DNA from 4 places in the Mesorhizobium sp. CCNWLY176 genome. Region 1 is predicted to be linked to each of the others. Evidence: predicted binding sites of a transcription regulator. Region 1 holds the regulator's gene; each other region holds the start of a gene.
The links. Region 1 encodes PhoB, which activates phosphate uptake and scavenging genes when phosphate is short. Its sites were predicted from a motif close to TGTCATNNANCTGTCAT; they were not measured.
Positions count from the first base shown of each region.

Region 1 (7,357 bases):
CGTCAAGGACATCCAGGAAGTCAAGATCGGCTATGACGGCATCGTGTTCGCCACCGACCTGAACGGCCCGGATTGGGCGCTGGTGCCGGAAGACGTCTACAAGGCGCTTGCTGCCCAGATCGTCGTCGACGGCAAGCTCGTCAACAACCCGAACACCAAGTGGAACCAGGTCAATCCGAACCTGCCCGACTGGGACATCGCTGCCTACATCCCGGGCGAAAAGCACGGCACTCGCGAAGTGTTCGAAGAAAAGCTCCTTGCCGAAGGCTGCAAGTCCTCGGGCGCGCTCGAAGCCATCAAGGCCGCCGGCCAGGATGACAAGGCTGCCGCCAAGACCTGCGTGGCCGTGCGCAAGGACGGCAAGGCTGTCGACATCGACGGCGATTACACCGAGACGCTTGCCCGCATCGCTTCCAACAAGACCGGCGTTGGCGTGTTCGGCCTCTCCTTCTACGAAAACAACGCCGACAAGCTGAAGGTCGCGACCGTCGAGGGCATCGTTCCTTCGACCGAGACCATCGCCAAGGGTGAATATCCGGTGTCGCGTCCGCTTTACTTCTACGTGAAGAAGGCTCACCTCGGCGTCGTTCCGGGCCTGAAGGAATATGTCGACTTCTTCCTCGACGACCAGATGGTCGGCCCTGAGAGCCCGCTGGCCGATTACGGCCTGGTTGCGGCTCCGGAAGGCGAGCGCAAGGAACAGCGCGAAGCCTTCGACGCCGGCAAGACCATGTAATCAGACGATATTTCGGGGCGCGGGATTATCCCGCGCCCCGAAATGCCTGCCATCCCGGAGTAGTCCATGTCCTTGATGCTCGTCTTCGCGCTCGTATTCGTCATAGGCGCCGTCGCCTTTTTCATCGGACGACAGCGTGCCGCCGCCCACGACAACGGCAAGGTCAAGCCGCACTCCCGCGCTCACTATCATGGCTGGTGGGCCTTCCTGCTCGCCACGCTGCCAGCACTTCTCCTGCTGGCCATCTGGAGCATCGGCTCCAGCGTCTATCTCAACAGTCATATCAACGGCCAGTTGCCGGCACAGACCGCTGAAAGCGCCATTGCCAGCCGCACATTGGCCGCCAGCCTGACCAAGAGCCTCGCCAACGGTTTGCGTAAGCTTGAGCCGGAAGCGGCCAACAATTTGCCGGCTACCTTCGCCGAGCTGCAGCCCATGCTTGCGGCGCGCGGCGTAGCACTGGCGCCGGATACGCAGGACTACATGATACCGATCGCGGTGGATGCCAACCGCACGCAGGATACGATGCAACTGATCGGCGGCGTCCTGGTTCTCGCGCTTGCCGTCGCTGGTGCCGTCTTCGGCCTTTCTCAGATCAAAGTCAGGGCGCGTGCGCGCAACAATGTCGAACGGCTCATTCTCTGGGGCCTGCTCGGCGCCTCGACCATCGCCATCCTGACGACGGTCGGCATCGTGCTTTCGATGCTGTTCCAGTCGATCAACTTCTTCGAGCGCGTACCCTTCTTCAGCTTCTTCTTCGGCACCGTCTGGGACCCGCGCTTCGCTGCCGCCGGTGCGGGCGAGTCGGCTGGCCAGTTCGGCCTGATCCCGCTTCTCGCCGGCACACTCTATATCGCGCTGGTCGCCATGCTGGTTGCCGTGCCGGTCGGCCTGATGTCTGCGGTCTACATGGCCGAATACGCTTCGCCGAAGGTTCGTGCCGTGGTCAAGCCGGCGCTGGAACTGCTCGCCGGCATCCCGACCATCGTCTACGGTATTTTCGCGCTGGTGACGCTTGGACCCTTCCTGCGCGACCTCAGTGCAGCCCTTGCCGGCGGCACCTCCTTCATCCAGGCGCAGAGCATTCTGACGGCCGGTCTCGTCATGGGCGTCATGCTCATCCCGGTCGTGTCTTCGCTTTCCGACGACATCATCACCGCGGTGCCGAGGGCCATGCGTGACGGCTCGCTCGGCCTCGGTGCTACGCGTTCGGAGACGATCCGCAAGGTCATCCTGCCTGCCGCGCTGCCGGGCATCGTCGGCGCCATCCTGCTCACCGCCTCGCGCGCCATCGGCGAAACGATGATCGTGGTGCTTGCCGCGGGCGTGGCCGCCAACCTGACGCTCAACCCGTTCGAAGCGATGACCACCATCACCGTCAAGATCGTCAATCAGCTCACCGGCGACCTCGAGTTCAACTCGCCGCAGACGCTCGTCGCCTTCGCGCTCGGCATCACGCTCTTCTTCCTGACGCTGATCATGAACATCTTCGCCCTCTACATCGTGCGCAAGTACCGGGAACAGTACGAATGACCGACATTTCCATGGACACAGTTGCCGGCGCCGTCCCCCGTCCGCGCCGCGATATCGGGCTGAAGCGCCGCTACGCCGCCGAACGCCGCTTCCGCATCTACGGCATGCTGGCGATCTCTGTCGGCCTCATCTTCCTGGCGATCATGCTGTTTTCGATCGTCTCCAAGGGCTACACGGCGTTCTGGCAGACGACGGTGTCGCTGCCGATCAATTTCGACGAGAAGATCCTCGATCCGGACAACAAGCGCGCCACCGATCCGAGCGTGCTGATTTCGGCAAACTATCCGAAGCTTGCCGAGAACGCGCTGGTCGCCAAGCTGGGGATCAACCCGGATGACAAGGTGACGATCCGCAAGCTCAAGGGCTTCCTGTCGGACGGCGCCCGCACGCAGCTGCGTGACGTGGTTGCGGCCGATCCATCGGTCATCGGCACGACCCGCAACGTCGACATCCTAGCCGCCGCCAATCTCGACTCGGCCTTCAAGGGCCAGATCGATCTCAACGTCGATGAGGCGCGGCGCAAGGTTTCCGACCAGCAGGTCATCTGGATGAAGCAACTCACGGCCGACGGTTCGATGGCCGAGCGTTTCAACAAGGGCCTGTTCACCTTCGGCGCTTCCAGCCGTCCTGAGACCTCGGGCATGGGCGTGGCGATCATCGGTTCCTTTTACATGATGGTGATCGTGCTTCTGCTTGCTTTGCCGATCGGCGTCGCAGCCTCGATCTATCTCGAGGAATTCGCCAAGAAGGGCCGTCTGACCGACCTGATCGAGGTCAACATCAACAATCTCGCCGCCGTGCCATCGATTGTCTTCGGCCTGCTCGGCCTGTCGGTGTTCATCAACTTCCTCGGCCTGCCGCGTTCGGCCGCTTTCGTCGGCGGTCTCGTTCTGACCCTGATGACGCTTCCGACGATCATCATCGCCACCCGCGCAGCCCTTGCCGCCGTGCCGCCGTCGATCCGTTCGGCAGCGTTGGGTCTCGGGGCATCCAAGATGCAGATGGTGTTCCAGCACATATTGCCGCTGGCTGCCCCCGGCATCCTGACCGGCACCATCATAGGCCTGGCGCGTGCACTGGGCGAGACGGCACCACTGCTCTTGATCGGCATGGTCGCCTTCGTTGCCAATTATCCGACAACGCCCTTTGAGCCGGCGACGGCCTTGCCGGTGCAGATCTATATGTGGGCAAACGAGGCCGAGCGCGCCTTCGTCGAGCGCATGTCGGGCGCCATCATTATCCTGCTCATCTTCCTGATGGCGATGAACATCACCGCGATCGTGCTGCGCCGCCGCTTCGAACGGCGCTGGTAGAAAAGGACCATGTTATGAACATCATGACCGAGAAAGCACTCGAAAGCGCAGTGAGCGATAAAATGAGCGGCACACCCAACGAAATCATCAAGATGCGCGGCAACAAGGTCGGCGTGTTTTACGGCGAGAAGCAGGCGCTGTTCGATGTCGATCTCGACGTGCGCGAAAACCAGGTGACGGCGCTGATCGGCCCTTCGGGCTGCGGCAAGTCGACCTTCCTGCGCTGCCTCAACCGCATGAACGACACGATCGACAGCGCGCGGGTGACCGGCAAGATCACGCTCGACAATGAAGACATCTACGACAAGAACATCGACGTGGTCGAACTGCGCGCCCGCGTCGGCATGGTCTTCCAGAAGCCGAACCCGTTCCCGAAGTCGATCTACGAGAACGTCGCCTACGGGCCGCGCATCCATGGGCTGGCCAAGAAGAAGTCCGATATGGATCATGTCGTCGAGACCAGCCTGAAGAAGGCCGGCCTGTTCAACGAGGTCAAGGACCGCCTGCTCGAACCCGGCACCGGGCTTTCCGGCGGCCAGCAGCAGCGCCTGTGCATCGCGCGCGCCATCGCGGTGTCGCCCGAGGTGATCCTGATGGACGAGCCGTGCTCTGCGCTTGATCCGATCGCCACCGCAAGGGTCGAGGAACTGATCGACGAACTGCGCCAGAACTACACGATCGTCATCGTCACTCACTCGATGCAGCAGGCAGCGCGCGTTTCGCAGCGCACGGCGATGTTCCATCTCGGCTATCTCGTCGAGGAGGGTGCGACCGACAAGATGTTCACCAACCCCGACGACAAGCGAACCCAGGACTACATCACCGGCCGCTTCGGCTGACGCGAACACGACGCGGATTGCAAGGACAGCATCATGGGCGAACATACCGTCACCTCTTTCGATGAAGATCTGGGACATATCGACCGTCTCATCCGGGACATGGGCGACCTGGCCGGCGCGATGGTCAGCGCTTCGATCCAGGCGCTGGTTCAGTCCGACAATGCGCTCGGCCAGCGCGTCGTTTCTGACGACGCCATCATGGATGCGCGCCAGCGCGAGCTGGACGAGCGCGCGATCACGTTGATCGCCAAGCGCCAGCCGATGGCGCAGGACCTGCGCGCGGTTGTCGGCGCCATCCGCATGGCCGGTGATCTGGAGCGGATCGGCGATCTCGCCAAGAACATCGCCAAGCGCGTCAGCGCAGTCGGCCAGAGCGCCACGCCGCGCGACCTTGCCCATTCGATCGAGGCGATGTCGGGCATGGTGCTGGATCAGGTTCGGGAAGTGGTCGACCACTATGTGTCGCGCCGGCCTGACGAACTGCAGGCGCTGCGCGCCGCTGACGAGAAGATCGACGTCAAATACACCGCCGTGTTCCGCGAGCTCCTGACCTACATGATGGAAGACCCGCGCAACATTACCGCTTGCACGCACCTTCTGTTCTGCGCCAAGAATCTGGAGCGCATCGGCGACCATGTCACCAACATTGCCGAAAACGCCTATTATGTGATGACCGGAAAGCAGCTTCCGCTCAATCGGCCGAAGCAGGACGAGACGTCGATGACCGCACCCGCCGCCTGAGGCGTGTCGATAGCGGAGATTTAAAAGGGTAAGCTTGCTCCACCGGCGGTGCGAAACCCGCCGGACACCATGCGAAAGGCGAGGGGGCTCGAACCGGATCGCGTTAACAGGACGGCAAATTGATGATCGCACCCAAAGTCATGGTGGTGGAAGACGAAGAGCCGCTGGGCGTGCTGCTTCGCTATAATCTCGAATCGGAAGGCTATCAGGTCGAGATCGTGCCGCGCGGCGACGAGGCCGAAATCAGGCTTCAGGAAAACGTGCCCGATCTTCTGGTGCTCGACTGGATGCTGCCGGCGGTTTCCGGCATCGAACTTTGCCGCCGGCTGAGAATGCGTCCCGAAACCGAACGCCTGCCGATCATCATGCTGACGGCGCGTGGCGAGGAAAGCGACCGCGTGCGTGGCCTTTCCACCGGCGCCGACGACTATCTGGTCAAGCCGTTCTCGACGCCGGAATTCATGGCGCGGGTGCGCGCACTGCTGCGCCGCGCCAAGCCGGAAGTGCTTTCCAGCGTGCTCAAGGTCGGCGATATCGTGCTCGACCGCGAGGCGCACCGCGTCTATCGCAAGAAGAGCGAGATCAAGCTCGGGCCGACGGAATTCCGCCTGCTCGAATTCATGATGCGCCATCCCGGCCGCGTCTTCTCGCGCAGCCAGCTTCTCGACAATGTCTGGGGCGAGACGATCTATATCGACGAGCGCACCGTGGACGTGCATGTCGGCCGGCTGCGCAAGGCCGTCAATACAGGCCGAATGCCCGACGTCATCCGCACCATCCGCGGCTCTGGCTACGCGATCCGCGAGGACTGATTTTCAGGCTACGTTCCTGCCCGCTGCTGCCGGGCTTGCGCCCGGTGCAAAAATTTCCTGATCGACGAAGGTCAGCGCCTGCATGGTGCAGCCTTCGCGGATAAGCGGAAGCTCGTTCGGCTCGGTGTCGAAGGAGATCGCCTTGTTGTGCTGGCCGCCGGCGGTCCTGTCGATCGCTTCGCGCAGCGCCGGCTCGATCAGGTCGAAAGCGGTGGCGCCAATGCCGACGACGGCGACCGGAGCGGGATCGATCAGCGCGAACAGGCTGCCAAGGCCGAAGCCGATCGCTTCGCCAGCCTTGCGGAACGCTTCGCGCTCGGGGCCGTCGCTCGCGCGTGCGCTATCTGCCAGCATGCGCATGTCGCCATCGCTGATGTCGGCGAGCGGCGCATCGTCTTCGCTTGCCTGTTTTGCCTTGCGCCAGATGGCATAGTTGCCGGCATAGGCTTCGACGCAGCCGCGCCGGCCGCAGCGGCAGAGCGCGCCATCGGGCCGATGGATCATATGGCCGAACTCGCCACCGGAGGATTGCGTGCCGGTGAAGAGCTCGCCCTTCAGCACCATGCCCATGCCGATGCCGTGCGAAAGCAGCACGGCGATGAAGTCATTGTGGTAGCGCTCGGGCTTGCGCCATCTCAGCGCCACCGCAATCATGTTGCAGTCGTTCTCGACGGTCACGGGAATGCCGGTTGCTTCCTCGATGATGTCGGCGAAAGCGATGTGGGTATGCGCTGTGATCGGCGTCCACAGCATCGCGCGGGACGTGGAATCGGTGATGCCCTGCACGGCCATGCCGATGCGCATCACCCGCCGGCCGGCCGATTTACGCAGCGCGATCTGCCGGCGCACCATGGCCACGCATTCGCCGATCAAGCCGTCGCGCGACATGGTCAGCGTTTCGAGCCTGCGTTCTTCTTCGGACACGACCTTGCCGGAATAGTCGACGATCGCGACCGAAAGGAAGTTCAGGGAAAGGACGACGGTGACGATTTCGGCGGCATCGGGATTCAGTTCCAGCGCCACCTGTGGCCGCCCGCGCTTTTGTGACGACGCTTCCGGCCCCTTGGCTTCCAGCAGAATCCCCTCGGCGATAAGGTCCGACGAGATTGCGGAGATGGTCGAGTGGCTGAGCCCGGTCGAACCGGCGATCTCGGTACGCGACGGCTGTTGCGCCTGGCGCACGGCGGCAATGACCATGGCGCGGTTGCGCTTGCGCAGATCGTCGTGACGGATCGCGACCGACATGTTTTCGTATTCCTCCCGGGAGCCTGTTCATTCCGCTGAAGCGGAACGGCCCCTGCCTTGTTGTTGGACCGTGATCCTTCCGAAGGCTGTTCGGACAAGGGATCCTAGCCTTTGCAACCATCGTGAACCATCCCTTCA
Region 1 is NZ_JBBBDZ010000005.1:351,597-358,953, forward strand. Features, by position in the region: gene WBQ96_RS11495 (PstS family phosphate ABC transporter substrate-binding protein) at 1-736, shown strand, start outside; gene pstC (phosphate ABC transporter permease subunit PstC) at 803-2,269, shown strand; gene pstA (phosphate ABC transporter permease PstA) at 2,266-3,582, shown strand; gene pstB (phosphate ABC transporter ATP-binding protein PstB) at 3,597-4,421, shown strand; gene phoU (phosphate signaling complex protein PhoU) at 4,455-5,162, shown strand; gene phoB (phosphate regulon transcriptional regulator PhoB) at 5,285-5,974, shown strand; gene WBQ96_RS11525 (ROK family protein) at 5,978-7,219, opposite strand.

Region 2 (7,357 bases), on a different contig from region 1:
TGCCGCTGGTACGGTTTCGAGGCTGAGGGTTCGGATGCGGATGTACTCTCCAGACGTGCTGTTTCACTACACAGTTCCGGCATTACCAATGAAGAGGCGCTTTTCAGAAAGCTTCGACGGATGCCTCTCGCGAAACACGCAGGGCATACTCGCAATGTTTCGATTTCGGTCGGTTAGGTTGCTGAATTAGAAGCCGCTCTGATTTGGTTTGAAGTGTCCCCGCTGCCCTCACCCCCTCCTTAGCGGGGAATGTCGCCGCTATCACCCCGGCGGTGGCGGAAGCCCGTCGTCTCGATCCGTCTTGCCGGCGGGCTTTTTGTGATCTGACAATTCACCTAGATCAGCCGTGTTTAATTCCATTGATGACGGACGCGGCGATTAACGGGTGTCGGACCGTCTCGTCAGATCAGGCGAATATTTTCGTATCGCACCTTCTTGAAAGTGTTCGACATCCCCGTCAAATTGCAACCAATGATGTTTCGATCGCTCGAATATCGATAGCGCTGGGGCCGGGAAGTCAGGGGCGGCCAGTGCACCAACGGCTACCCCGATCATCGATGGCAGCGCATCGGGCTTCCAATAGATTGTCGAACCGCAGGTTGGGCAAAAATAGATGCGCACCCTGTTACCGCTATCGCCAACGTGGACAAATTCCGTGGCCCCCCAGAAATCTCAACCGTGTCAATCGCATAGAATGCCCCGACGCTGAATGGACTACCGGTCCGTCTCTGGCAGGCGAGACAATGGCATGCGACAACCAGTTTTGACGGTTCTCGCTGTGAAATCGCGCCGAACTGCAACCCCAAGGATCGAAACGCGCAAGTGTCTGATCCAGTAGTTCTTTTTGGGATTTTCGAGGGGTCATAACAGGCGCCTTCTGGAACCCCTTGCCAACATTCATTTTCGCAATGAAATCAGCCGATTAATCCTGGTCGACGTGGGGTCACTGTTCGGCGCAATTTCACATCGTGGTGCAAAGCAACTTCCGCCTAATGCCGGCAGATAGTTGTGCGGGCGATTCCCGCTGCGGCCATATCGATATGAAAATCGATCCAGAGGGGGACAGCTGCAATATCCCAGGCCCCGCCTACAACAGCATGAACAGCGATTTTGGGGGCGATCTTGTGTTGGCCAGGTTAAGCCATTGCCCTTCGCCTACCGGCCAGCATGTCATTGGGGTTCTTCTGGCAGATGATCATCACCAGCCCATCCTTGTGAACGGCCAGCCGGTCACCGCACTGGTGCAGATCACGACCGAATAGACACGGATAGGCCTGCCTTGTCGAACCTCTCAGCTCGGATCATCGCGGTGAATGTCATGGACAGTCATTCCGATCGATTCCGGCGGCTTCACCAGCCATTTGCGATGGCGCAGCGTCTTGCGGGTATCCTGATAGCCGGCGTCCCAGTGCTCACGCATCGAGGTGCCTGAGAACTCGTAATCCTTTGCGTCGCTCTCGTAGATTTTCGGCTGATAGATGAGATGGACGATGTTGATCTGCGGGACATCCTCCATCGAAGCGAGGAATTCCTTGTCTCCCTCGGTCAGGATCTCCGGCGGAATGCGCAGCAATGCCTGGTGAAGCTTCAGGCGCACATTGTGCAGGCGGCGGAACGTGTCCGTGTTGTTGCGCGTCCGGCTTGAATACATGATGTCCTTGTGACGCGCCTGCACCTCGCCCATGTCTCGTGGAAGGATGCCGCGCGCACTGAACAGGTCGACCTGGAACACCAACGTGTCGTGCACATCCTCCTGTTCCAGCAGATACTGAAGCGGCGTGTTCGAGACGATGCCGCCATCCCAGTAGTACTCGTTCTCGATATGGATAGCCGGAAAGGCTGGCGGCAGAGCGCCCGACGCCATGATGTGCTGCGGGCCGATAATTTCGATCTCGCTATCGAAGTAGCGGAAGTTACCCGTCCGGACATTCACGGCACCAACGCTCAACCGTCGTTGCCGATCGTTCAGGACATTCCAGTCAATCAGGCGATTGAGCGTGGTTTCGAGTTCGCCCGTGTCGTAGAAGCTCGTCGCCCCCGTTGCGCCGGGAAGCTGGTACCACGGGCTCAGCTCTCGCAGTTTGAAAAAGCCTGGAAGTCCCGACATCATCGTCATCATGGCGCTGGCCTGATTGCGCAGCTTGCGGAACGCATCGCCCTCCGGCGTAAAATGCCACACCTTGCGGCCCGACACCGTTTCCCAGAAATCGCGCAGCCGGTCGACCTGGTTGCCGGGCTCGTTGCCGGCGATGATCGCCGCGTTGATCGCGCCAATGGAAACACCTGACAGCCAGTTGGCGCTTATCCCGGCTTCGCTCAGCGCCTGGAAAACGCCCGCCTGATAGGCGCCAAGCGCGCCGCCACCCTGAAGCACGAGCGCCACAGACTGATAGGGCGCTATGAGGTCCTGTATATCGGGTGTCTCGCCTCTTCGCTTCTTCACAGTCTGGTCCATTGCAAGATCCTTCTGCCCGCTTAGCGTTCTGCGCCGGGCTGTTTCGCATAGTCGTGGACGACTTCGCCGAGGCCCAGCGTGAGATCGGCGACAAAATGAACCGCTGACACGATCTCCAACACCGGCAGGCGCGCAACATCCGCGATGACGTGCCTGTAAAGCTGCAACTCTGCCGGACCTGACCAAGCCCCCTTCACGGTGATGTCCTGAAGGTGATAGCGGACCAGTTCGCAAATGCGCGGCGTAGCATCGACATGCGGGATGATTTTGACGAGGAAGTTTGGTTTACCGAGTGAGTGCGCGATGTCGCCGGCGTCTATTGTATTGTGTTTGTAGCCCATGGTCGCAGTCGCGCAGAGCACCGAGCCATAATGCAGCGTGCCGACGACCACCTCACCCTCGTGGACGAGTTTTGGTGACGCCAGCTTCTTGGGGAAGCCCCATATCTCGCGGCCACCGGCGATTGGAGCGTCGTCATCGAGATACATGGCGTGAACATAGACGCCCTCCTCCCCGTCGAAACGCACCGGAATGACCTGGCCGGACTCGGTATAGTCGCCAAACCCGGTCGAGTCCGGCATCCTGATGAATTCATATTTGACCAGGGGTTCGGCGATTTGCAGCGGTTCGGGAACGACGGCCCTCAAGGCTTCGGGGTCGGTCCGATAGGTGACGATCACATATTCGCGGTCGATGAAGCGGTAAGGACCACGCGGATAGGCCGGATTGGTGAGCGGCATCGCATAGCTGCGGCGAACGTCTTCGGCTTTCATCTAACTGGGTTCCTGTATGGCGGAGAAAGCGATTGGGTTTTTAGGCTTCAATGCGCGGTCCAGCCGCCGTCGATGGGAAGGATTGCACCCGTTATCGACGCGGCGGCGTCCGAGCACAGGAAAAGCGCCAGGCCGGCAACCTGGTCGACGGTGACGAATTCCTTGGTCGGCTGGGCTTCGAGAAGCACGTCGTGGATGACCTGTTCCTTGGAAAGGCCGCGTGCGACCATGGTATCCGGGATCTGCGTTTCGACCAGCGGGGTCCAGACATAGCCCGGGCAAATGGCGTTAGCTGTGATCCCGGCTGTCGCAACCTCGAGGGCGACGGTCTTCGTCAATCCTGCGATGCCGTGCTTGGCCGCGACATAGGCGGACTTATACGGCGACGCGACCAGAGCATGTGCCGATGCGATGTTGATGATCCGACCCCACCCGCGCGCCTTCATCAAAGGAAGTGCGGCCTTGACGGAGTGGAAGGCCGCAACAAGGTTGATCTGGATGATGGCTTCCCATTTATCGTCCGGAAACTCGTCGATGGGAGCAACGTGCTGGATGCCAGCGTTGTTGACGAGAATGTCGCAACCGCCGAGAGCGTCGACCGCCAGCTTGATCATGTCGCCAATCTCCGCGCCTGAGAACATATTGGCGGAAGAATAGAGACAGCGCACACCGAACTCCGTCTCGATTGCAGCCCGGACGGTCTCGATGGCGACTGGGTCGCCCAAACCGTTAATCACGATATCGGAGCCTTGCGCGGCAAGCCCGCGCGCGATGCCGAGCCCGATGCCGCTCGTCGAGCCGGTCACGATAGCGACCTTCTTGTCGAGCGGGGAATGGCTTACCTGATCAGACATTCATTACTCCTGTTGCCCAAACTCTCATTGCCACAAACGCAACCTGCGATTGGCCAGAGCGAGCACAAACTTCACCGAACAGAGGTGGCATCGTATTCAGATGCCGCCTGTCACCTAACGACTGTTGACGCACGCCGATGTGTCACAGGGATGAAGCTTTTGCTTCACTTATGAAAAACCAAGCCAATATTCGGCGGCCATTCCCAAAAGTGTAGGCCGAATTTACTTTCGTCACCGCCAGATGGCCTGTCATCCAAGCGTCAAACAACAGCATTACCAAGCATATGGCTTAATGTTGGTTCCGGCGTGGCCGCCTAGCCAGGTTCGAGCGCACGCGCGTCTTGAACAAACTACAACTTCGCGCATGCTTGTTCCGCAAGCGCACAAACCGCAGTGAGGCGCTATGGTTGGATTGCTCGTTTCCCGAATTGGAAAAGCTCGGGGCGTGGTCGATGGGCTGGCTGGCGCTGCCATTCTGGCCATAGCGTTGACTTTTGGGCAAACCGCCCAGGCGGAACCTATTCGCGGCGCGGGATCGACTTTCGCTGCGCCGGTCATGGCCAAATGGGCGAGAGCCTATAAGGATGCGCGGGCGGACGGCGGTGACTTTTTCACGCTGGATTGGACCGTCGACTACGAGCTTGTCGGATCGCTCGCCGGCCTGATGCGGCTTGAACAGCCTGAGATGGATTTCGCGGCCACCGACGTACCGGTTGCGCCTTCGGAACTCGCCAGCCGCGGCCAACAACAGTTTCCGATCGTCATGGGTGGCATCGCGATCGTCACGAATATCGACGGCGTTGCCCCGGGAGCCTTGCGATTGACCGGCCCAGTCCTGGCGGACATCTATCTGGGCAAGATCCAGACCTGGTCCGATCCCGCCATCAAGGCGCTCAATCCCGATCTGGATATTCCCGATCTCCAGATCAGCGTCTTTCACCGCAAGGACGGTTCAGGCTCAACCTTCGTCCTTACAGAGTATTTCACGGCAGTCAGCGCCGAATGGAAGACAAAGTACGGCGCCGATACCCTTATCCCGTGGCCGGTCGGGACCAGCGCCGAAGGTACCAAGAACCTTATCCTCGCCGTGCAGGAGACCAAGGGCGCGATCGCCTATGCCGAATACGGCCAGGTGATGCGCGCGGGATTGCCCTTCGCTTCAATCCAGAACAAATCGGGCAACTTCGTCAAGCCTGATCCCGAAGGCGTCCAGGCCGCAGCTAACGCCATCGCCTGGGAAAAGACGCAGGACTTTTACGCTTCCCTGACCGACCAGCCTGGGCCAGCTGCCTATCCAATCAGCACTGCCACCTTCGCGGTTGTTCCTATCGCCGGCCGGTCCCCGGATCGCTATCGCCGCGTTCACGACCTCTTTCGTCTCGCATTCGATGACGGAGATTCGGATGCGGCGGCGCTCGGTTATGTGCCGCTGCCGGAGCCTCTTGCGGAACAGGTCAAACAATACTGGGTCAAGGAATTGCAGGCCGGCAACTGAAATCGGCGAGCACTCAGTCGTTCGGCAACTCTGGACGCACCGAGGGTAATCGAAACTTGTCGCGTCGGGACGGCGCATTTTTGGGGTAGCATGAGATGGATATAGACATCTTCAAGGACATTCTCGTGCCGGTCATCGGCGGGCTGGGCTTATTCATGCTCGGCCTTGAGTTCATGTCCAACGGCATTCAGGCGCTTTCCGTCAACAAGATGCGCGCCTTCCTCGCTAGGGCGGCCGGAACGCCGATCAAAGGCGTGCTGGCCGGCACGCTGATCACCGGCGTGATCCAGTCTTCCACCGCCATGACCGTGATGGTTGTTGGCCTCGTCAACGCCGGCGTTGTCGCGTTGCGACCAGCGATCAGCGTCATCATGGGCGCAAACATCGGCACGACCCTGGGCAACGGGCTTATCGCGCTGCCGCTCGGCCCGCTGGGGCTGATCTTCGCCGGCGCGTTCTCGCTGCTCTACTGCTTCTCCAAGAATGAGAAGGTCCGCAACATCGCACTCGCCTGCATGGGCTTCGCGCTGATCTTCTACGGCCTCAACCTGATGACCGGCGGTCTGCGCCCGCTGCGCAACATGCCTGAGGTCATGGAACTGCTGCAGACGCTGAAGGCAGACTCCTACTTCAACCTGATCAAGTGCGTGCTCATCGCCGCCGCCATTACCGCGATGATCCACTCGTCGTCGGCGACGATTGGTATTGTGATGGGCCTTGGCGCGGCAGGCATCCTCGACTGGGAAACGGCCGTCGCCTTCTCGCTCGGCGCAGACCTTGGCACCACCATCACCTCGTGGATGGCTTCGCTCAATCTGTCGAAAAACGCCAAGCGGGCGGCCTACGCGCATATTTCCATCAACATCATCGGCGTTTGTATCACCGTGCCGCTGTTCTTCGTCTCGATCGAAGTCCTGCGGTGGGGCATGCAGTTCTTTGGCGGCGACCCAAGCGTTCCGGTCCTGATCGGCGGCAAGGAAACGTTCCCGCTCGTGCCGGTCGCCGTCGGTGTTTACTCGACCGTATTCAATATCTTCAACACGCTGCTGCTGTTTCCCTTCGTCGGCGTGTTCGACCGGATATTGTCGCGCGTCGGACACACCGACGCAGAGGATGTCGAAGACTACTCGACCCCAAAATTCCTCGACCAAAAACTGGCGAGCGACTTCGCCAAGGCCATCCCGGCCGTGCAGCAGGAAACAGCGCGTCATCTACAGGCTGGAGCCATGTTCCTGGACATCGCGCGATCCTCGAAGAACGCGCCGTCCGATCCGGGCGAGCATTATCTGGCGACCGATATCCTCAGCCGCGACATACGGGCCTACACCGCCCTGTTGATGAAGGAGGATTTGCCTTACGAGCAGCTCGACCTCGTCGCGAGCCTGATCGAGGAGGCGGATTTCACAGCTGCGCTGACCGAGTCGATGCATCAGGTGGCCCGGCGCGTGAAGCGCGAGAAGTTCAGCGGTCCGGCAAACGCCATCGTCGAAACCGCGCTCAACAAGCTCGATGTCTCGCTTCGCGATATCATGCCCGATCACGGCATCGCCAACCCGACCATGCCGGCCGGGCATGTCAGCTACCCCGAAGTCGATGAACTTCGTGCCCGCACTCTTGCGCTGGGGCCGGATGCGGGCGCGGTGGAACGTGGGACGATCCTCGCTCTGCTTGGCTCCATCGAGCGTGCGGAAATCCTGATCCGCCGCATCGACGCCGAGCGCAAATCCGTCAACAGGCAGAATGTTTTGGCACGTGCGGTGCAAAAGCGGGATCGGTCGTC
Region 2 is NZ_JBBBDZ010000028.1:3,071-10,427, forward strand. Features, by position in the region: gene WBQ96_RS27540 (hypothetical protein) at 1-177, shown strand, start outside; partial or broken gene WBQ96_RS27545 (GFA family protein) at 379-806, opposite strand; gene WBQ96_RS27550 (hypothetical protein) at 1,041-1,262, shown strand; gene WBQ96_RS27555 (patatin-like phospholipase family protein) at 1,292-2,455, opposite strand; gene WBQ96_RS27560 (acetoacetate decarboxylase) at 2,476-3,228, opposite strand; gene WBQ96_RS27565 (3-hydroxybutyrate dehydrogenase) at 3,276-4,082, opposite strand; gene pstS (phosphate ABC transporter substrate-binding protein PstS) at 4,528-5,577, shown strand; gene WBQ96_RS27575 (Na/Pi cotransporter family protein) at 5,673-7,357, shown strand, end outside.
Region 2: the regulator PhoB is predicted to act here: its motif matches at 4,330-4,346, upstream of pstS (phosphate ABC transporter substrate-binding protein PstS).

Region 3 (7,357 bases), on a different contig from region 1:
GCTTTCGGTGCTGCCGCCACCGCGCGACAGCATTCACCTGCCGTTCGGCTCGTTTCTCAATGGTCGTGGCTTTTACTTTCCGAAGGCAATCTGGGGCGAGGGTTCCTGGCTGATATTGGTGGCCTTTGTGCTTGCGATCGCGATGTCGTGGTTCGTCGCGCGCAAGGCTCGTCAGCGCCAGATGGCGACGGGACAAACATTTCCGATCCTGTGGACTTCCATCGGGTTGATCGTCGGTCTCCCACTGCTGGCGTTCATTTTCAGCGGTTTTCCGTTGAGCTTTGATTTTCCGAAGCAATCCACGTTCAACCTGACCGGCGGTTTCCAGGTGAAGCCGGAGTTTCTGGCGCTTTATCTCGCTCTGTCCTTCTATACGGCCGCCTTCATCGGCGAGATCGTGCGCGCAGGCATCATGGGCGTGAACAAGGGGCAGAGCGAAGCGTCCTTTGCGCTCGGCTTGCGACCCGCGCAGACGCTCAGGCAGGTGGTAGTGCCGCAGGCCATGCGCATCGTCATACCGCCGCTCACCAGCCAGTATCTGAACCTGACCAAGAACTCATCGCTTGCCATCGCGATCGGCTATCCCGATCTTGTCGCGACGGGCGGAACGGTGCTGAACCAGACCGGCCAGGCGATCGAGGTCGTGGTGATCTGGATGGTCGTCTATCTCGGCCTCAGCCTGGTGACGTCGGCCTTCATGAACTGGTTCAACGCCAAAATGGCGCTGGTGGAGAGGTAAGGTCATGCAGAAACACGATCTTTCCTACGTCCGTGCCGAATTGGCGGCTGCCGAGCCGGCGCCGGCGGGCGTGACCGGGCTTGGCGCATGGGTTCGCAAGAACCTGTTCGCCACCCCGTTCGATTCCGCGCTGACGCTCATCGGTTTGCTGGTGGTTGCCTTCGTCATCCCGCCATTTATCAACTGGGCGTTCATCAGCGCCCAGTGGACGGGCACCGACCGCACCTTCTGCTCGACCATAGCGCAGGGCGGCATACAACCCGACGGCTGGTCCGGCGCTTGCTGGGCCTTCGTCAACGCGAAGTTCTCGCAGTTCATGTTCGGCCGCTATCCGGCCGAAGAGCACTGGCGCCTCATCCTCACCGTCATCATGTTGGTGGCGCTGCTGGTACCGATGATGGTTCCGCGCATCCCTCGCAAGGGCCTGAATGCAATTCTGCTTTTTGGCGTGTTTCCCATCGTCGCCTACATTCTGATGTCCGGCGGCTGGTTCGGCCTGCCGCATGTCGAGACGCCGCTCTGGGGTGGCCTGCTGGTGACGCTGGTCCTGTCCTTCGTCGGCATCACGGTCTCGCTGCCGCTCGGCATCGTGCTTGCGCTCGGGCGGCGTTCGAAAATGCCGGTCGTCAAGATGATCTGCGTGATCTTCATCGAAGCGGTCCGCGGCATTCCACTGGTGACGGTGCTGTTCATGGCCAGCGTCATGTTCCCGCTGTTCCTGCCGGCAGGCATGACCTTCGACAAGCTGCTGCGGGCACTTATCGGCGTGGCGCTGTTTGCGTCGGCCTATATGGCGGAAGTGGTGCGCGGCGGTTTGCAGGCAATTCCGAAGGGGCAGTATGAGGGTGCCGATTCGCTAGGCCTGAGCTATTGGCAGAAGACGGGACTGATCGTCCTGCCGCAGGCGCTCAAGCTGGTCATCCCGGGCATCGTCAACACCTTCATCGGCCTCTTCAAGGATACCAGCCTGGTCTACATCATCGGCATGTTCGATCTGCTCGGCGTGGTGCGCCTGAACTTTTCGGACGCCTCCTGGGCCTCGCCGCAGACGCCGATTTCGGGGCTGGTCTTTGCCGGCTTCGTTTTCTGGCTGTTCTGTTTCGGCATGTCGCGCTATTCCATTTACATGGAACGACGCCTCGATACCGGCCACAAAAGATAAATAAAGGGGAAGGCCAATGGCCATAGAAAACGCAGTCAGCGCCGAGGAGATCAAGGTCGATCTCGGCAAGATGCAGATTTCGGATACCGATGTCGCCATCGACATTGTCGGCATGCACAAATGGTATGGCGATTTCCACGTCCTGAAGGACATCAATCTTCGGGTCATGCGCGGCGAGCGCATCGTCATTTGCGGGCCTTCGGGGTCCGGCAAATCGACGATGATCCGCTGCATCAACCGTCTGGAAGAGCACCAGAAGGGCAAGATCATCGTCGACGGCAAGGAGCTAACCAACGATCTGAAGAAGATCGACGAGGTCCGCCGCGAGGTTGGCATGGTGTTCCAGCACTTCAACCTGTTTCCGCATCTGACGATCCTGGAAAACTGCACTCTGGCGCCGATCTGGGTGCGCAAGACGCCGAAGAAGCAGGCCGAAGAAATCGCCATGCATTTCCTGAAGCGGGTGAAAATCCCCGAGCAGGCCAACAAATATCCGGGCCAGCTCTCAGGCGGCCAGCAGCAGCGCGTGGCGATCGCAAGATCGCTTTGCATGAACCCGCGCATCATGCTGTTCGACGAGCCGACCTCGGCGCTCGATCCGGAAATGATCAAGGAAGTGCTGGAAACCATGGTGGGCCTTGCCGAGGAAGGCATGACCATGCTGTGCGTGACCCACGAGATGGGTTTTGCCCGGAAAGTCGCCAACCGGGTGATCTTCATGGATCAGGGCCAGATCGTCGAGCAGAACACCCCGGCGGAGTTCTTCGATCATCCGCAGCATGAGCGTACCAAGCTGTTCCTGTCGCAAATCCTGCATTGATCTTTTGGTACGCGCATTCGGCGCGCGCTCTCGATCATGAAAGAAGCCCGGCTGAAACTCGGTCGGGCTTCTTGCGTAAGCAAGTGCAATGGCCATTGAGGTCGCGCTCGGGATCGGTTCGGCTTCGATGAAACGAATTATCCGCTTCGCCGGCGTCTTGTTGCTGGCGGTTTTCGTAGCAGTGGTCTTGGGGACGCTTATCCCGCGACCGCTGCTTCAATCCGGCGAGACAGGGCAGGCGCCACTTCGCCGAATCCTCGTGCTGACCAACCCGATCCACACCGATATTGCCATCCCGATCGACGATGATTTACTGGAACGCTTCGGCTTCTTGCACGAGGCGGGTCTGCCCGTCGACCTGCCAGAAGCACGCTATCTCGTATTCGGCTGGGGCAGCCGGGCATTCTACATCGGCACGCCGACATGGTCGGAGCTTAGCGCCGGACCGGTGTTCCGCGCATTGACGCTCGACAATTCGGCCATGCATGTAGAAGTCGCCGGTGACATCCCGGAGCCAAATCCGGCAGTTGCCGCCTATGAAATCAGCGAAGCGGGCTTCCAGCGCCTGCTGGCCTTTATTGAGCAAGGCTTTCGGCACAGCGCGAACGGCCCCGAACTGATCGAGGGCGCGGCTTACGGCGACTACGACGCCTTCTTCGAAGCCAATGGCTATTTCAACGCCCTGGTCGGCTGCAACACCTGGACGGCAGGAGCGCTGCGGGCGGCCGGCTTGCAGACGGGCTGGTGGAACCCGCTCCCGGTCACGCTAGGTTACTCGCTTCGGCTGCACAATTGAAAGCTACCGGCCCGGCGGTTTCCAGCCGTAAAGCCAGTCAAGATCGGCGGCGAGTTTTTCGGGCGAGCGCGTCCTTAGAACCAGATTGCGGGCGACCGCGACCGGGCCCTTCGCATGCCAGGCGAAATGGTTGAAGGCGCCGCGCCGCGCGACTTTCTCGATGCGGGGGCGGCGCGATGCTTCCCAGGCGGCGAGGGCGGCAGGCAGATCGTCCGGTGTGGCGGCCACGAAGGCGGCAAGCGTTTCTGCGTCCTCGATGGCCATCGCGGCACCCTGAGCGGCAAAGGGTGTCATCGCGTGCGCTGCGTCGCCGATGAGGGCCGAGGCCGGCGCGGTCCAGGGAGCTTTCGGGTCGACCGTATGGATCGGCCATGCCGTCCAAGGCCCGGCTTCGTCGGCCAAGCGTGCCAGCGCCGGGGCGGTGTTACGCATGGCTTGCTTCAGGATCGAGGCATCGGCAGCGCCGGCCCAGCTTTCGGCGATACGCTTTCCCGGCGTGAAGGCGACAATGTTGAAGGCCGCACCGCCGCGCACGGGATAGGCGATGAGGTGAAAACCGGGATGAAGGAATGCGTTTACGCAATCCGCAGCGCTGATTTCGGCAAAGGCACGCCCTTGCGGACTTTTGCTGTCGATCATCGTGCGCCAGGCGAGTTCGCCGGTAAACCGGCTCTTTGCGCTCGCTCCATCGCGTAGCGCCGACCACACGCCGTCCGCGCCGACGGCAAGGAAAGCGGTGGTTCGATCAACCGTGCCCGACTGCTCCACCGCGACGGAGGCAAGGCCATCCTGTGAGGTAGCGCTGCGGACGGTCGCATTGGTGATCAGTTGAATGAGCGGCTGGCGTTTGGCTGCGTCCAGCAGAGCAGCTTGCAGATCGGCACGGTGCGCTACGATATAGGGAGCACCCCAGCGTTTCTGCGCCATCGCGCCCAGCGGTACGCGGGCAAGTGCTTTAAGGGTCTTTGCGTCGCGAAGGATGACGGCTTCAGGCTGCACCGCCTTGGGTAGCAAAAATTCCAGCACGCCTAGATTATCAAGGATGCGTGTGGCGTTGGGCGAGAGCTGTATGCCGGCGCCGGCTTCCTCGAGCTTTTCCGAACGCTCGAAGACGTCCACGGCAAAGCCGCTACGCACAAAGGCAAGCGCTGCCGTCAGCCCGGCAATGCCCGCACCCGCGACGACGATCTTTCCGGAGTGAGAGATATCCACCGGATCAATCGCCGCAAGCCGCGCCGGTCAGGCGGCGCGAACGGCGTAGAGGCAGTTTTCCGGGCGGGTCTCGCTGGCCTTCAGCGTGCCGTTGAAGCGGTACAGCGTCGAGCAATAGGGGCAGACCTTTTCGGAGTCGGCACCCATGTCGAGGAAGACATGCGGATGGTCGAAGGGCGGGTTTGCGCCCACGCACATGAATTCCTTCACGCCGATCTCGATCACGGCATGACCTGCATCGTTCTGGAAGTGTGGAATGGAACCGCCGGCCATGGCTTTCTCCTGTCTGTCGCTCACGCTTTTAACGGCTGTTTGTAGCATAGCCAATCTCTTTGCAAGCCGTGTGAAATCAAACTGTCGCAAAACCCTGTCAGGAGATAAGCTGAGCCGAATAAGCGGCTGTGGTCGCATAAAGGATAAAGAGGGACATGAACGAGCTAAGACCGGTCCAGGCCGAATTCACCACCGTCAGCACCGCCGACGGCGATGCGTCCGCAGGCAACCCGGACCGTTTCGTCAACCGTGAGTTCTCATGGCTCCAGTTCAACCGCCGCGTTCTTGAGGAATCGCAGAACCCGAACCATCCGCTTCTCGAGCGTGTTCGCTTCCTGTCGATCTCGGCCGCCAACCTCGACGAATTCTTCATGGTACGCGTTGCCGGTCTTGCCGGACAGATCCGCGAAAACATCGCCATCAAGAGTCCTGACGGCCGCACGCCCGAGCAGCAACTCGAACAGCTTCTGGTCGAGGTTGGCCGTCTGCAGGAGGACCAGCAGACGAGCCTTTCGGGCCTGATCGGTCTACTCAAAAAGGAAGGCATCGAGAGCATCACCGGCGATGCGCTGACCAAGGATGAGAAAACCTGGCTTGAGAACCATTTTCAGGAACAGGTCTTCCCGGTCTTGACGCCGCTGTCGATCGATCCGGCGCATCCTTTCCCGTTCATTCCCAACCTCGGCTTCTCGATCGCCCTGCAATTGCGTCATCGCAAGAACGGCGAGGAAATGAACGCGCTACTGCGTTTGCCGACTGCGCTGAAACGCTACATTCGTCTCCCGGATCGCAAGAACAGCGTGCGCTTCATTCCGATCGAAGAGACGGTGAACATCTTCGTCGGCAAGCTCTTCCCCGGTTATGAGGTCAAGGGTTCAGGCACGTTCCGCATCATCCGAGACAGCGATATCGAGGTCGAGGAAGAGGCGGAAGATCTGGTGCGGCTGTTCGAGACCGCACTGAAACGCCGTCGTCGCGGCTCGGTGATCCGTATCGAGTTCGATGGCCAGATGCCCAAGGAGCTTCGTGAATTCGTTGCCGGCGAAACCGGCGTTTCGTCTTCGCGCATCAGCGTGCTGACCGGGCCGCTGGCGTTGAACCAGATTTCCGAACTTGTCGCCGTGCCACGCGACGACCTGAAATTCACGCCCTACAATCCGCGCTTCCCCGAGCGCGTTCGCGACCATCGCGGCGATTGCTTCGCGGCGATCCGGGAGAAGGACTTCATTGTTCATCACCCCTACGAATCCTTCGACGTGGTGGTGCAGTTCCTGCGCCAGGCTGCTGCCGATCCCGATGTCGTGGCGATCAAGCAGACGCTCTACCGGACCTCGAACGACAGCCCGATCGTGCGCGCGCTGGTCGACGCGGCTGAGGCCGGCAAGTCAGTCACGGCGCTGGTCGAGCTGAAGGCGCGATTCGATGAGGAGGCTAACATCCGCTGGGCGCGCGATCTGGAGCGTGCCGGCGTGCAGGTCGTATTCGGCTTCATCGAGCTGAAAACGCACGCCAAGATGTCGCTGGTGGTGCGCCGTGAGGACAATCGCCTGCGCAACTATGTCCATCTCGGCACCGGCAATTATCACCCGATCACAGCCCGCATCTACACTGATCTGTCGTTCTTCACGACCGATTCGTTCATCGCCCACGATGTCGCGCAGCTCTTCAACTTCATCACCGGTTATGCCGAGCCGGCCGATGAGATGCACCTGGCGATGTCGCCGTTGACGCTGCGGAGCCGGATACTGAAACATATTTCCGATGAGGTTGCTCACGCTCTGGAAGGCCGGCCCGCCCAGATCTGGCTGAAGATGAATTCGCTGGTCGATCCGATGATCATCGATGCGCTCTACGACGCCAGCCGGGCAGGGGTGGAGATCGATCTGGTCGTGCGCGGCATTTGCTGCCTGAGGCCTCAGGTTCCGGGACTTTCGGAAAATATCCGGGTGAAATCGATCATCGGCCGCTTCCTGGAACACAGCCGGATCTATTGCTTCGGCAACGGCCATGGCCTGCCTTCGGACGATGCCATCGTCTACATCAGTTCGGCCGACCTGATGCCGCGAAACCTCGACCGCCGCGTCGAAACCATGGTTCCGATCACCAATCCAACTGTGCATGAACAGGTGCTTGGCCAGATCATGCTCGGAAACATCATGGACAACCAGCAAAGTTTCGAAGTATTGGCTGACGGTACCTCGCGGCGCATAGTGCTGGACGAGGGGGAAGAGCCGTTCAACGCGCAGGAATATTTCATGACGAATCCTAGCCTGTCGGGACGGGGAGATGCACTGAAATCGCATGCGCCCAAGCGCATCGCGCAGTTCAAGCGGCGCAAGAAATCCAGCGCAACCG
Region 3 is NZ_JBBBDZ010000002.1:174,262-181,618, reverse strand. Features, by position in the region: gene WBQ96_RS03695 (amino acid ABC transporter permease) at 1-739, shown strand, start outside; gene WBQ96_RS03690 (amino acid ABC transporter permease) at 744-1,901, shown strand; gene WBQ96_RS03685 (amino acid ABC transporter ATP-binding protein) at 1,972-2,721, shown strand; gene WBQ96_RS03680 (TIGR02117 family protein) at 2,849-3,517, shown strand; gene WBQ96_RS03675 (FAD-dependent monooxygenase) at 3,521-4,729, opposite strand; gene WBQ96_RS03670 (zinc-finger domain-containing protein) at 4,757-5,002, opposite strand; gene WBQ96_RS03665 (RNA degradosome polyphosphate kinase) at 5,158-7,357, shown strand, end outside.
Region 3: the regulator PhoB is predicted to act here: its motif matches at 5,074-5,090, upstream of WBQ96_RS03665 (RNA degradosome polyphosphate kinase).

Region 4 (7,357 bases), on a different contig from region 1:
CTGGAGCAGTTCGGCATATTCCGGCACCGCCCAGAAATCCTTCACCTTGAACATGGTCTCGTAGAAGGCCTTGTTGTAGGGCGTCGCGTTCTGGAATTCGGCCGATTCAAGCACGGCCTTCGAGCAGGTGTAGCCGCCAAGTTCGGCCCACTTCTTCTGGGTATCGTCCTTGATGAACCATTCGAGGAATTTCAGCGCCTCTTCCTGGTTCTTGGAATAGGACACGATCGAGATGCCCTGTCCGCCAAGGGCTGCGAACTGGTCGCCATCCGGCCCCGGAGGGTTGGCGAAGAAGCCCGTGTTCTTGGCGTGCGGATTGGTCGCCTCGTTGAGCAGCGAGGGGAAGAAGGCGAAGTAGTTCATGCTCATTGCCGCCAGGCCTTCGGTGATGGCCTGGTTGTTTTCGACGAAGAAGGTCTTGGCCCAGCCCGGAGGCGTGAACTTGTAGAGCTCCTTGTAGGCGTCGAGGGCAGCGACCGCCTTGTCCGAGTTGATGATGCCGTCGACCTTGTAGGTCGTGTAATCGCCAAGCTCGCCGCCATAGCTGAACAGCGCGTTTTCGAAGCCCATCGCCATCGCGTCATAGGAATTGTCGGTGTAGATGGCGATGCCGTAGCGCTTCTCGTCCGGGCGATAGAAGAACTCGGAAATGTCGCGCAGCGCCTTCCAGTCCTTCGGCACGTCGAGTTCGTAGCCATATTTGGCCTTGAAGGCTTCCTTCTCCTTCGGGTCCTCGAACCAGTCCTTGCGATAGGACCAGCCGACGGCGTCACCCTCGAGCGGGATAGCCCAGTACTTGCCGCTATTGCCGGGATATTCGGCATAGGACTTGACGGTGGCGGGCGCCATGACCTCGCCGAGATTGTGCTTCTTGAAGAAGTCGGTCAGGTCGACATAGTGACCGCCGGTCGAGCCGGCGCCGAGCCACTGCGAGTCACCGACGACCATGTCGTAGGCATCGCCCTTGGCATTGAATTCGGTGAAGGTCTTGGTCTGGAAATCGGCCCAGGGCGTCGTCTCGACGGTGACCTTGACGCCGGTTTCGGCTTCATACTGGTTGACGAGTTCCTGCAGGTAGTTGGCCGGATCCCACTCCGCCCAGAAGATGGTCAGTTCCTGTGAGAAAGCCGAAGTGCTGCAGGCTAGCGATAGGCCGATGCCGGCAAGCAGGCCGGTCAATGTCTTGCGCATTATGCGTTCCTCCCGTGGTGCGCAACTCTACCTCTTGGTCGGGCAGCGCGCGGCGCTGCTCCGGGTAGTCTTTCAGTGCTGCTGCTTTGGGTCGCGGTCCTCCTCGACCTGCCCTGAACCGATTTAGGCGATGATGCCCAATCCGCTCCTCCTATGCATCTGGTATTACCAATTGGCGCTTTGCCGTCAAGTGGTTTCTTTGTGAGGACCAGAGCTCAACTCGGCACGACTTCAGAAGAATTTCATATTCATTCTGGCTTATCCACGTCGAAAAACGATGGAAATTCGTTATAGACATAGACCACTAACGGCACAGCAAATCATCAAATCTGGTAGAACCAGATTTGCAAGCCCGCTTCATGCAGACCAACGCCGCCTCTTCTACGCCGCACCACCCTCGCTGATTGCAGCGCGCACCAGTGCTGCAGCCGCCCATTGCGCGACGGAGCGGGTTTCCTCGCTGCCCAAACCCCACATATCCTTCAGCACGATCAGCACCTCGACGCCGAAAACGAGCGAAAGCGACTGCGCCAACCGCTCGCTTGCCGCGGGCGAAATCATGTTGCTGAGCGGAGCAATCGCCTCGCGCAGAAGCTCGACGCGATGGCCGCGCTTGAACTGAGGTTCCGTGCCCAATGTGCCGGCCTGGCGCTGCGCCCACTGGTCGAGCGACAGTTTCAGCGCTGCCTTGAAGGTGGCCTCGAATTCCTCGATGCGCGGCAGCGACGTGCCGATGAGATCGGCGACGCGTTCGCCGGTATCCTTCGAATTTGAGCGCCAGTCGAGGATGGGTCCAAGCCCCTCGTCAACCACGGCCTGCACGAGGGCGGCCTGGCTTGGGAAATAACGATAGGCCGTCGCACGCGACACGCCGGCGGCTTCCGCCGCCTCGCTGACCGAAGGCGTTGCGCCGGCCTGCATCAGCCGGATTGCCGTATCCAGCATGAGCCGGCGCGTGCGCGCCCGGGGGCCGCGCTCGGCCTCTTCGACGATTTCAGCTTGTTGACGTGAGACTGCCATGTCAATACGATACGCGCGTCTCAAAAATTTGCAATGGTTGAATCAGCCGTTCGGAAACATGACGGAGACAGGCTGCGACGGGGGAAAATGGTCGCGGCAGGAGGGACCGTGAAGCGCATCTATGTGGTCGGCACAGCCGACACAAAGGGCGAGGAGCTCGACTACCTCGCAGCACGGATTGCGGCACTGGGTGCGGCGCCGGTGCGGGTCGATGTCGGCACGACGCCTGCCGGAATCGACGCCGGGATTTCCGCTGCCGAGGTCGCGCTGCATGGCGCGGACACGACCCAGGCGGAACTCGCCAGCGGCGATCGTGGCCGCGCGGTTGCGGCGATGGCGGATGCCTTTTCGCGCTTCATCACCACGCGCAACGACATTGCCGGCATCATCGGCATCGGTGGCGGTGGCGGCACCTCGATCGTGACCGCAGGCATGCGCGAACTGCCGCTCGGCCTGCCCAAGATCATGGTCTCGACGCTCGCTTCGGGCGATGTCTCACCCTATGTCGGCGTCTCCGACATCGTCATGGTGCCGTCGATCACCGACCTCGCCGGGCTGAACCGCATCAGCCGCGTGGTGCTCTCCAACGCCGCGCAGGCGATTGTCGGCATGGCGGCCAAGCCGGCAAAAATCGAGGATGGCCGGCCGGCGATCGGGCTCACCATGTTCGGCGTCACCACGCCTTGCGTGACGGCGATTTCGGAGCAGTTGCGCGACCGCTATGACTGCCTCGTCTTCCACGCCACGGGCACCGGCGGGCGGACGATGGAAAAGCTGGTAGACAGTTCGATGCTCGCCGGCGTCATCGACATCACCACGACGGAAATATGCGACCTTTTGTTCGGCGGCGTGCTGGCTGCCGGCGAGGACAGGCTGGATGCCATTGCGCGGACAAGGTTGCCCTATGTCGGCTCGGCCGGGGCGCTGGACATGATCAATTTCTGGGCGCCGGAAACCGTGCCGGTGCGCTATCGCGAGCGGCTGTTCTACAAGCACAATTCCAATGTGACGCTGATGCGCACGACCGCGAATGAATGCCGCCAGATCGGCCAATGGATCGGCCAAAAGCTCAGCGCCTGCGAGGGGCCGGTGCATTTTCTGATCCCCGAAAAAGGTGTTTCCGCGCTCGATGTCGAGGGCGGTGCCTTCTTCGATCCCGAAGCTGACGAAGCACTCTTCGACGCCATAGAGACGAGCCTGAAGCCGGCGCCGAACCGGCGCATCGAGCGCCTGCCGCTGCATATCAACGATCCCGAATTCGCGCAGGCGGCCACGGCTGCCTTCCTCGCCATCGCAAAATAGTGAGACCCCAATGCCGGCAATCCCCCGCAAGAAAATCCTCGAAAAATTCCGCGACATGATCGAGCGCGGCGTGCCGATCGTCGGCGGCGGGGCGGGCACCGGCCTGTCGGCCAAGGCCGAGGAAGCGGGCGGCATCGACCTGATCATCATCTACAATTCCGGTCGCTACCGTATGGCCGGGCGTGGCTCGGCGGCAGGGCTGCTCGCCTATGGCAACGCCAACGAGATCGTCAAGGAGATGGCCGTGGAGGTGCTGCCGGTGGTCCGGCACACTCCGGTGCTGGCCGGCGTCAACGGCACCGACCCGTTCATCCTGATGCCGCGCTTCCTCGCCGAGCTCAGGGATATGGGATTCTCGGGCGTGCAGAATTTTCCGACCATCGGGCTGTTCGACGGCAATATGCGGCAGAGCTTCGAGGAAACCGGCATGGGCTACGGCCTCGAGGTCGACATGATCGCTGAGGCGCATGGGCTCGATCTCCTGACCACGCCCTATGTGTTCAATCCCGACGAGGCGCGCGCCATGACCAAGGCCGGCGCCGACATCGTCGTTGCCCATATGGGCGTGACGACCGGCGGCTCGATCGGCGCGACTTCGGCCAAGACGCTGGACGACTGCGTCAAGGAAATCGACGCGATCGCCGAGGCGGCACGCTCGACGCGCAAGGACGTCATCGTGCTTTGCCATGGCGGGCCGATCTCCATGCCGGAGGACGCACGCCACATCCTGGAAAACGCCAGCGGCTGTCATGGATTCTATGGCGCCAGTTCGATGGAGCGGCTGCCGGCGGAAGCCGCGATCCGCGACCAGACGGCGAGCTTCAAGGGCCTGACCCTGATGCCGGCCGCGAACCAGAACTGAGGAGGAGTTTTGTCTATGAGCAAGGAACGCAATTTCGTCTATCCGAAGGACGTGAACACCTTCGCCTTCGACTGGGGCCGGCTGGCGCTGACCGTGGCTCCGGAGGTGAATGGCGCTGCGCGCTTTTCCGGCGGCGTCGTCGATCTTCAGAAGGGCCAGGGCCATTCGCGCCACAACCATCCTGGCGCGGAGGAGATCATCTTCGTCATTTCCGGCAGCGGCGAGCAGATGGTCGAAGACGAGGCCGGCAACCCGGTCGTGCAGAAGGTGGGGCCGGGCTGCACCGTCTATGTGCCGGAAAGCCGGTTCCATTCCACCACCAACACCGGCGACGGGCCGATGCAGCTTTTCGTTGTCTATTCGCCCGCCGGGCCGGAACTGGCGCTGCGCGAGCTTCCCGATTTCAGACTGGTTCCACCGGTCGGCGCATGAAGCCTTTAACCCGTTTTCCTGGCGATTTCATCGATTGAAAACGGGTAAAAACTGCCGCCACGGCTGTGGAGCGTAACAAAACTGACATCGAACTGACACGGCGCTTTCATGTTGGTCCGGTAGCCAATTCTTCCCATGAGGCTGAAACAGCCGAACGGGAAAGTCGCCATGCTCGAAATCCGAAACGTCTCGCGCCGATTTGGCAAGAAGACCGCCGTCGACAGCGTCGCGCTGGAAATCCAGCAGGGCCAGATGGTCGGCATCATCGGCCGTTCCGGCGCCGGCAAATCGACCCTTCTGCGCATGATCAACCGTCTCATCGATCCCACCCAGGGGTCGATTTTTTTTGAGGGCGAGGAAGTGTCGGCCCATCGCGGCGCGACATTGCGGCGATGGCAGCGCGACTGCGCCATGATCTTCCAGCAATTCAATCTCGTGCCGCGCCTCGATGTGCTGACCAACGTCCTGCTCGGCCGGCTCAACCACCGTTCCACCGCACTGAACCTGCTCGGCGTCTTCTCGAACGAGGAACGCGCCCAGGCAATCGCAGCGCTGGAGCGCCTCGATATCGCGCCGACCGCGCTTCAGCGCGCCGGCACGCTTTCGGGTGGCCAGCAGCAGCGCGTGGCGATCGCGCGCGCCTTGATGCAGCAGCCGAAATTGATCCTCGCCGACGAGCCGATCGCCTCGCTCGATCCGATGAATGCCAAGGTGGTGATGGATTCGCTGCGCGACATCAACCTAAGGGAAGGCATCACCGTCATCACCAACCTGCACACGCTGGACACGGCGCGCAGCTATTGCAACCGCATCATCGGCATGGCGGGCGGCAAGGTGGTGTTCGACGGCGCGCCTGAAAGCCTCACCCGCGAGGCCGTGCGCCTCGTCTACGGCGCCGATGCCAACGGCGAAGAAATCTCCGAGGCCATCACCTCGACCAGCATCCGCCCCGAGCGGCTGCGCAAACTCGAATCCGCCGGAACGCTCGAGCCCGCCTACGCCGGCCACTGAGCGTCCGTGATCGTTTCGCCCGCGTGAAGGGCCGATTCTGCACAAGACACATCGATATCAATCGGAATTAACAGGAGACACGTCCATGTTCCCAAGGAAAGCCCTTATGGGCGCGGTTGCGCTCGCCACTCTGGCCGGCGCCACAGTCGCTCATGCCGACAGCCCGGAAGTGTTCCGCGTCGGCATTCTCGGCGGCGAAAACGAAGCCGACAGCCTGCGCAACTACCAGTGCCTCGCCGACACGCTTCCGGCCGCCATCGGCGTCAAGGAAGTCAAGCTGTTCCCGGCGACCGATTATGACGGCGTCATCCAGGGCTTGCTCGGCGGCACGCTCGACTACGCCGAGCTCGGCGCTTCCGGCTATGCCAAGATCTATCTCGCCAAGGCAGACGCGGTCGAGCCGATCCTGACCACCGTCCAGACCGACGGCGCAACCGGCTACTATTCGATCATGGTTGCCCGCAAGGATTCCGGCATCAAGACGCTGGCCGACATGAAGGGCAAGAAGCTCGGCTTCGCCGACCCGGATTCGACCTCGGGCTACCTGATCCCCGTCACCTCGCTGCCCAAGGATATCGGCAACGTCGCGGTCAAGGATTATTTCGGCGAGACCGGCTTCGGCGGCGGCCATGAAAACCTCGTTCTCGCCGTCAAGGACGGCAAGTTCGACGCCGGCACCACCTTCGGCTCGGGCGTAGGCTCGTTCGATGAGGGCTACACCTCGGGCAACCTGCACAAGATGGTTTCCAAGGGCATGATCGACATGAAGGACTTCAATGAAGTCTGGCGCTCGCCGCTGATCCCGAACGGCCCGATCGTCGTTCGCACCGCGCTCGACGCCGACATGAAGGCCAAGTTCAAGCAGTTCATGGTCGACCTGCCGAAGTCCGACCCGGCCTGCTTCTCTGCCATCCAGGGCGGCGACTTCACCAGCTACACCGACGTGACGCCGGCCTTCTACCAGCCGATCATCGACGCCCGCAAGGCGCAGATCGGCGGCTAAGAACCCTTCCTATAAGGCGGCCGGGCAATAAAAAATGCCCGGCCGTTTTTGCAATCTGACGTGAGTGGGAAGCGGCATGAGCCAGACTGTCCATACTGGCCTTTCCAGTGAGGGATTAGCCATCGAGCGGCATTGGCGCGAGCTGGCCTCGCGACGGCGTCTCTATTCGATCCTGATCGTCGGCGCTCTTGCCATCGCACTCGGCAGTTCGCTGTGGTTCGCCAATGAATCCAATGCCGGAAAATTCTTCGACCGCCTGCCGCATTTCTTCGATTTCGCCGGCGACATGCTGCCCCGTGACGGCTGGGAAGTGTGGCGCGCGCTGTTTGACCTGCCCTCGCCTTATTTCGACGGCAGCCTGAAATACGATTATCCCGAAGGCCGCGTCTATCTGTTCGGCTCCGGTTTCTACGTGCCCGAATATTTCTACAAGATGCTGGAAACGCTGAACATTGCGGCACTCTCCACGCTGATCGGCTTCATCTTCGGCTTCATGCTCTGCTTCCTCGCGGCCAAGAACCTCGTTGCCAGCCGGC
Region 4 is NZ_JBBBDZ010000009.1:222,704-230,060, reverse strand. Features, by position in the region: gene WBQ96_RS17040 (ABC transporter substrate-binding protein) at 1-1,191, opposite strand, end outside; gene WBQ96_RS17035 (TetR/AcrR family transcriptional regulator) at 1,573-2,211, opposite strand; gene WBQ96_RS17030 (Tm-1-like ATP-binding domain-containing protein) at 2,320-3,513, shown strand; gene WBQ96_RS17025 (phosphoenolpyruvate hydrolase family protein) at 3,524-4,375, shown strand; gene WBQ96_RS17020 (cupin domain-containing protein) at 4,391-4,807, shown strand; gene phnC (phosphonate ABC transporter ATP-binding protein) at 4,976-5,818, shown strand; gene phnD (phosphonate ABC transporter substrate-binding protein) at 5,904-6,821, shown strand; gene phnE (phosphonate ABC transporter, permease protein PhnE) at 6,898-7,357, shown strand, end outside.
Region 4: the regulator PhoB is predicted to act here: its motif matches at 4,890-4,906, upstream of phnC (phosphonate ABC transporter ATP-binding protein).